DNA from 2 places in the Mesorhizobium sp. M0496 genome. Region 1 is predicted to be linked to the other one. Evidence: riboswitches for the same ligand, from Rfam matches in the RefSeq annotation. Region 1 holds a riboswitch; the other holds the start of a gene.
The links. A riboswitch is a leader RNA that binds a small molecule or an ion and turns the genes downstream of it on or off. The one in region 1 is predicted to bind thiamine pyrophosphate.

Region 1 (3,715 bases):
CATGTCGGAATAACCGCCCGCATATTCGATCCAGCGGCCGTCACCATCCGGTGCGATCAGGCTGGTGACGGTGCGGTCGAGGAAATCGCGGTCGTGGCTGACCAGGATGACGGTTCCGGCAAACCCGGCGACCAGTTCCTGCAGCAGTTCCAGCGTCTCCATGTCGAGATCGTTGGTCGGCTCATCGAGCACCAGAAGGTTTGCCGGCCGCGCCAGCACGCGCGCTAGCAAGAGCCGTGCCCGCTCGCCGCCGGAAAGCTCGCGCACCGGCGTGCGCGCCTGCTCCGGCTTGAACAGGAAGTCCTTCATGTAAGAGACGACATGGCGCTGCTCGCCATTGATGACGAGATTTTCGCCGCGTCCGTCGGTGAGATACTGCGCCAGCGTCTCCAGCGGGTCGACGGCCTCGCGCTTCTGGTCGAGCGTGGCGATCTCCAGATTGGTGCCGAGCCGCACCGAACCGGCGTCGGGCTTCATCTCGCCGGTCAGCATCTTCAGCAGCGTCGTCTTGCCGGCGCCGTTCGGCCCGACCAGGCCAACCCGATCGCCGCGCTGGATGCGGGTTGAAAACCCCTTGACCACGGTGAGATCGCCAAAGCTCTTCTCGATGTTTTTCGCCTCGATCACCAGCTTGCCGGATTCGGCGGCGTCGCTCGCCACCATGGTGGCCGACCCTTCGGCGCCGCGATGGCCGCGAAAGCGCTGGCGCATGGTCTGCAATTCGCCCAGCCGGCGCATGTTGCGTTTGCGCCGCGCCGTCACGCCATAGCGCAGCCAGTGTTCTTCGCGCACGATCTGGCGGCCGAGCTTGTGCTGCTCGCGCTCTTCCTCTTCCAGCACCAGGTCGCGCCATTCCTCGAAATGACCAAACCCCTTGTCCAGCCTGCGGGTCTGGCCGCGATCGAGCCAGACGGTGGCGCGCGACACGCGCTCGAGAAAGCGGCGGTCGTGCGAGATGACGATCAATGCCGAGGAGGTGCGGATGAGTTCTTCTTCCAGCCATTCGATCACCGAGAGATCGAGATGGTTGGTCGGCTCGTCAAGCAGCAGGATATCGGGCTCTGGCGCCATGACACGGGCAAGGGCCGCGCGCCTTGCCTCGCCGCCGGACAGATCGTTCGGCTGCTCCTCACCCGAGAGGCCGAGATGCTCCATCAGATAGCTGGCGCGGTACGGATCGTCGGCGGGGCCTAGTCCGGCCTCGACATAGGCGCGGACCGATGCAAAACCCTCCATGTCGGGCATCTGCGGCAGATAGCGGACGGTCGCCGAAGGCTGGCGGAACACCTCGCCGTCCTGCGGCTCGATCAGGCCGGCGGCGATCTTCAGCAGCGTCGACTTGCCCGACCCGTTGCGGCCGACCAGCGCTATCTTGTCGCCGGCTGAAGCCGTCAAGGCGGCACCATCGAGCAGCGGCGTGCCGCCAAAGGTCAGCTTTATCCCGTCGAGATTGAGAAGGGGCGGGGCCATGTCAGCTTTCAGGTAAGGGATAGGGATGAGCGAGCAGCATCGCACGGCCATGATCCAGCGCGATTTCGAGGCGGCCCTTGACCTCGTTGGAGATGGTCAGCGACGAGCCGAACGCCACCTCGACGTGGTTCAGCGGCCATTTGGCGCCAGTCACGGTCAGGCCGGTGAGTTCGGAAAAGCCGAGTACCGAAAACAGCGTGCCGTTGGCATAGTCGAATCCAGCCTTGCCGTGGAGCAGGGGAACACCCTCCTGGGCGCCGCTGGTCAGGAGCACATCAGTCCCTGCCTCGGCCAGCCGCAGGGCAAGCGCCAGATGCAGGAAAGCGTGGTCGGCGCGCTTGCCGCCGAAGGCGCCGGCGAGCACCAGGCTGGTGGCGCCGAGCTCCAGTGCGGCGGCTATGGCCAGTTCGCCATCAGTCTTGTCCTTTTCGGCCGGGAAAGTCCGGCGGGGGACAGTGGCGAGATCGTCCGGCAGATTGGCTGGCACCGAATCGAAATCGCCCACCCACAGCTCCGGCACGAGATCCAGCAGCCGTGCATGGCCGATGCCGGCGTCGGCGGCGATGACGCGGGAGCCTTCGACCTGGCGGTCGAGCCGTGGCGTGCGGATGAGATCGCCGCCAAGCAGGATGGTGAATGTGCTCATATCGTGTGGCCCTTACCAGCCCGGCACGGGAAACGGAAGGCGGCAAACTCCCACTTGCGTGGGGGATCGGCCGGGCCTATGTGTCGAAACGCTCTAACGGGGTGCCGGACGCGATCTTCGCGGACCGGCTGAGAGGCAGTCTCGCCAACCCGCTGAACCTGATCCGGTTTGTACCGGCGGAGGGATTAGACGTTTCGGACAGTCCGACGCCTCAATTCCTTTTAATTCGAACGAAGGAGGCGCCGATGCGCACGCTTTTATACGCTCTTGTCTCAGCAATGACCGTGGTCCTGTCCGGGCCGGCCTTAGCCAAGGACAAGCTCACCGTCTACACCTATGAGAGTTTCACCGCCGACTGGGGTCCGGGTCCCGTGGTGAAGAAGGAATTCGAGGCCGAATGCGGCTGCGATGTCGAGTTCGTCTCGGTCGCCGATGGCGTGGCGCTGCTTAACCGCGTCAGGCTGGAAGGCGCTTCGACCAAGGCCGATATCGTGCTCGGCCTCGACACAAATCTGACCGCCGACGCCAAGGCCACCGGCCTGTTCGCACCGCATGGCGCGGTGACGGATGTCACTGTGCCGGGCGGCTGGAGCGACGACACTTTTGTTCCCTTTGACTACGGTTACTTTGCTGTCGTCTACGACACCGAGAAGCTGAAGACGCCGCCGAAGAGCCTGAAGGACTTGGTCGAAGGCAGCGCCGACGACAAGATCGTCATCCAGGACCCACGCACCTCGACGCCGGGCCTCGGCCTGCTGTTGTGGGTCAAGTCTGTCTATGGCGACAAGGCACCGGAGGCCTGGGCCAAGCTCAAGGCGAAGGTGCTGACCGTGACGCCGGGCTGGAGCGAGGCCTATGGCCTGTTCACCAAGGGCGAGGCGCCGATGGTGCTGTCCTACACGACCTCGCCGGCCTACCACATGGTCGCCGAGAACACCGAGCGCTACCAGGCGGCCTCCTTCGAGGAGGGCGAGTATCTGCAGATCGAGGTGGCGGGCATCACCACCACGGGGGCCAAGAACCCGCTGGCGGCAAAGTTCATGGCCTTCATGACAGGGCCGAAGTTCCAGGATGCCATCCCCGAAACCAACTGGATGTTCCCGGCCGGCAAGACCGACAAGCCGCTCAACCCGGCCTTCGACAAACTGGTCAAGCCGACCAAAACCTTGCTGTTCAGCCCGCAAGAGGTCGCCGCCAACCGCAAGGCTTGGGTGGATGAATGGCTGGCGGTGATGAGCAAGTAATTTGGTCCTATGATCGAAAGATGAGTGCTCTACGGCGCCCCCCTCTGTCCTGGCGGACATCTCCCCCACAAGGAGGGGGGCGCGAAGGAACGCGGCCTTCGCTAAGAACCTCAAGTCAGGTGGTCCAGCGTGCAGCGCGCGTCTGACGCCCGCATCACCGCTGGCACCCTGGCGCTCGCTGCAATAGCGCTGCTGATCGGCGGCGCGTTTGCCGGCCTGCTTTTCGAAGGCGCCCACGATCTTTCGGGCGCCTGGGCAGCCTTCGATCCCTATCTGCTTCGCGTCATTCGCTTCACGCTCTGGCAGGCGGCGCTGTCGACGCTGCTTTCCGTCGGGCCGGCGCTGTTCGTGGCGC
Region 2 (3,715 bases), on a different contig from region 1:
CTTCCCGGCGGTTTCGTTGCCGGCGTGCTCCCAAGGCATGGCAAGGCGCTGCAACAGTACAGTCAACCCGAAAAGGACAAGTGTAAGCGCTGCGCTGACGCCGACGGCGGCCAGCACCAGGTCGGGGCGGAAATTGTTCTTGGCGTTGAGCATATAGATGCCCAAGCCCTTCGCCGCACCCGCATATTCGGCGAAGATAGCGCCGACCACGGCATAGGTGATGGAGATCCTCAGGCCAGCAAAGAAGTAAGGCAGCGCCGAAGGCAGCCGCGCCAGCACGAAGACGCGCCAGCGCCCTGCTCCCATGGCGCGCAGCATCTGGCCGATCTCGGCCTCGGTCGACTCGTAACCTTCGACCAACGCCACCAGCATCGGAAAGAAGGTGACCAGCGACACCAGCATGATCTTGGGCGCCAGCCCGAAGCCGAACCACAGCACCACAAGCGGCGCGATCGCCACCAGCGGCAATGTCTGGCTGACGATGAAGACGGGAAACAACGCGCGGCGCAGCGGCTGGAAGAAGTCGACCAGCATCGACAGCGCGAAGGCGGCACTGAGCGAACAGGCAAAGCCAAGCAGCGTGGCGCGGATAGTCGGAACGGCGTTGTCGACCAGCGCCTCGCGATTGAGCATCGCTTGCGCGAGGACGCGCGATGGCGCCGGCAGTATCGTCGGCTTGATGCCGGAATAGGTGGCATAAAGCTCCCAGGCCAGCAGGAGCAGTCCGACCGACATCATCGCCGGTACCGCCTTGACAAGAAGGCTCGCGATCGGGCGCGAAGCGACTGATGGTGAGACCACGGCAGATGACCTTTGACGGCCGGAGAGCAGCGGCAGCTTCAGACAGCCGACGGGCTGTTGGCCGAGACCGTGACATCGAGGGTTACGTGGCCGGCACCCGGTCCGAAGCGGCAGAATGCTGCGTCAAGCGCCGAAAAGATCGCGCCCGCATCACCGCGCAATTTCGTACAGAAATGCTTGGAGAGCTCATAGACACCCGACTGCTTGAGGAAATCGATGCAGCCGTAAATCTCGTCCATATGGTCGTCGGTGCCCATCACATAGAGCGAGAACTGCGCTGCCGCCGGCTGGCCAGTCGAAGCCGCGCCGCGCACCGCCGCGATGGCCGCATCACTGCGCGGGCCGAGTGGCCCGACAGGTCCGCCAAGCGCATCGGAGCGACAGATCGGGTCATCCGGCTCGCCCGGGCAGCCGCGTGAAATGGTAGCCGACAGCACGCAATGTTTGCCGCTGCGCGCCGTCGCCACGAAGAGGTCGCGCATGGCTGGAAACAGCACCTCGGGCGGCCCGACCAGCAGGGTCGAGATGTCGTCGGTCTCGATCCGGAGCTTGTCGCGGTAGGGATCGAGCGCGCCCAGCGCGCCAAGAATGACACCGACGAAATCGTCGGCCATGGGGTATAGGGAAATCTGTGCGCCTGAAAACATGGCCCGCCTCGCTCCGCTGGTATTACCCAGATCAGCTTTTAGGGTCTGTGGGCTTGCCGCCCCCGTCTCAGCCCCGACCGTACGGAGCACCCCTGTGGATGCGCGGGTTAAAGCACCAATCAAACCGAAGTGAAAGCCATTTTTTCAGCGCGCTGCACCAAAAAGCATTGCGCCAGGCCTGGTCCTTGGTCGAAGCCGCCGATGCTGCTGGAGCAGAATTTTATCGGGAACCTTCGCTGCCGCGACCGGTTGTCCCCACAGTCGCAAATGCGATCACCTTCGTAGAAACAAGCGACGAGTTCACAGAAATGGAGACAAACCATGTTCATGAAAATCCTCGCAGCTTCGGCTCTCACGATTGGTCTGGCCACATCAGCCATGGCGCAAAGTGCCGGTAGCAATAACGCAAATGGCGATGGCGTCGGCAGCGGGAAGTCGGTGACTGTGGAGCCGAACACCCCGGCCTCGCCGAATACGGTCAGCCCCGGTACTGTCGACCTCGGCATAACCAACAGCACGACCGGCGACATGAATTCGAACGCAGATCGAAATTGCCCGGCCGGCCCGCAGGGCGCGCAGCCTGACGCCACCCACACCTCGCCGGGCACCTCTGTGCCGACGGTCAATGACAACCATTGCGGTAAGTAGGCCATTGCTGGCAACCGAGGAAGCCGCGAGCGTATGCTCTGCGGCTTCTTTTGGGCGTCAGCACAATCGGGCACTCCTCGACAACGCCAATATCATGGGCACTTTCGGACATCGGTGGAAGGCTCGACGGCTTCACCGAAGCGACCAGGCGCACTGACTGACTGAAAGGGGTTTGGGATGCGATGAAGCCGCTCGACGACCTTGTCGAGCGGCAATGCATGGCAGAACCGCCTGTTGTGAAGTTTACGAAACAGCCTTTTCGCGAACCGGCAGCTTCCAGCCCGGCCTGACGAAGTGGCAGGTGTAGCCGTTGGGGTATTTCTCCAGATAGTCCTGATGCTCAGGCTCGGCTTCCCAGAAGGGACCGACGGGCGCGACTTCGGTGACGACTTTGCCCGGCCACAGACCCGAGGCCTCGACATCGGCGATGGTGTCCTCGGCGATGCGCTTTTGTTCGTCGCTGGTGTAGTAGATCGCCGAGCGATAGCTCATCCCGACATCGTTGCCCTGCCGGTCGCGGGTCGTCGGATCGTGGATCTGGAAAAAGCGCTCCAGCAGCGTGCGATAGCTTATGATGGCCGGATCGAAATTGATCTCGATGGCTTCGGCATGGCTGCCATGGTTGCGATAGGTGGCGTTGGCCACGTCGCCGCCGCTGTAGCCGACACGGGTGGAGATGACGCCGGGGTAACGCCGTATCAAATCCTGCATACCCCAGAAGCAGCCGCCGGCAAGGACTGCGCGTTCGGTCGAAGTCGCCATATCACGTCTCCTCAAAAGCAATTCCGGGAAAATGTAGGGGTTTCCCGGGAAAAGCGCATAGCGCTTTCCCTTGAGAATTGCGCAAAAGCAAGTTGGTCTCCCCATAAATGGGCATTGTCACCTTCTTCGTCCAGCGGACCAGCTGATCTGCTTCAGTTGCTCGGTCGCGCGAGGCTGTCGATCACACCCGGCAACTGCGGCGCACCGGGCGGAACGGCGGCAAAGCTGACCGCCACCGGCGGCGCCCTGAGCGACCAGTCGAAAAGAACGGTTTTGACCGGGACGTTACCCAGCCACGCCTGCAGATAGGGTGGCACGTCGCGCCCAGGCCAGACCAGCAGTATGCCGTGGTCGCGCAGCCGCTCCTTGGTGATCCAGGGGGCGTACTGCATATTCAGGTCGGTGAAGATCGACGGCTTGTCATAGGCATTGAGGCCCGCCAGCAACGCGATAAGGGTATGGCCGCCGACGGTGTCGAGCCGACCGGATGCGGCCGCGTGCCAGACGGTCTCGGCCTCGTCCGATATCTTCTGCGCCGGCCAGCAGACGGCGTCCATGCGTCCACGCAAATTGCATTTTGTCCAGCGGATCCCGGCATAAGCACCAGATATGCCGATAATGCAGACGAACGCGCAGATCGCCAGCTTTCGCATCTCGACGGTGCCGAGGCGGTGGCCCAGCAAGGCGAGCGCCACAACGCCAGCAAGATTGTACATCGGCGCGCCCCAGGCCTCGCCGGCGCCGGTGAACAGGGACGCCACCATGATGAGGAGCGCCGGGCCAAGCCCCATCCACAAGAGATAGACAAGGATGCCGCGCCCGACGGGCTCTTGCGGCGGGGGCGAGCGCCGCAGCAG

Region 2: another riboswitch for thiamine pyrophosphate. It lies ahead of NKI73_RS27750 (YkoF family thiamine/hydroxymethylpyrimidine-binding protein); the one in region 1 lies ahead of thiB (thiamine ABC transporter substrate binding subunit).

What each region holds. Positions count from the first base shown of each region.
Region 1 covers NZ_JAMYRC010000026.1:88,587-92,301, reverse strand. The annotation lists gene NKI73_RS21245 (ABC-F family ATP-binding cassette domain-containing protein) at 1-1,470, opposite strand, end outside; gene NKI73_RS21240 (thiamine diphosphokinase) at 1,472-2,116, opposite strand; TPP riboswitch at 2,204-2,318, shown strand; gene thiB (thiamine ABC transporter substrate binding subunit) at 2,362-3,360, shown strand; gene thiP (thiamine/thiamine pyrophosphate ABC transporter permease) at 3,490-3,715, shown strand, end outside.
Region 2 covers NZ_JAMYRC010000045.1:16,548-20,262, forward strand. The annotation lists gene NKI73_RS27745 (ABC transporter permease) at 1-738, opposite strand, end outside; gene NKI73_RS27750 (YkoF family thiamine/hydroxymethylpyrimidine-binding protein) at 840-1,448, opposite strand; TPP riboswitch at 1,439-1,552, opposite strand; gene NKI73_RS27755 (hypothetical protein) at 1,770-2,096, shown strand; gene msrA (peptide-methionine (S)-S-oxide reductase MsrA) at 2,340-2,858, opposite strand; gene NKI73_RS27765 (glycosyltransferase family 39 protein) at 3,011-3,715, opposite strand, start outside.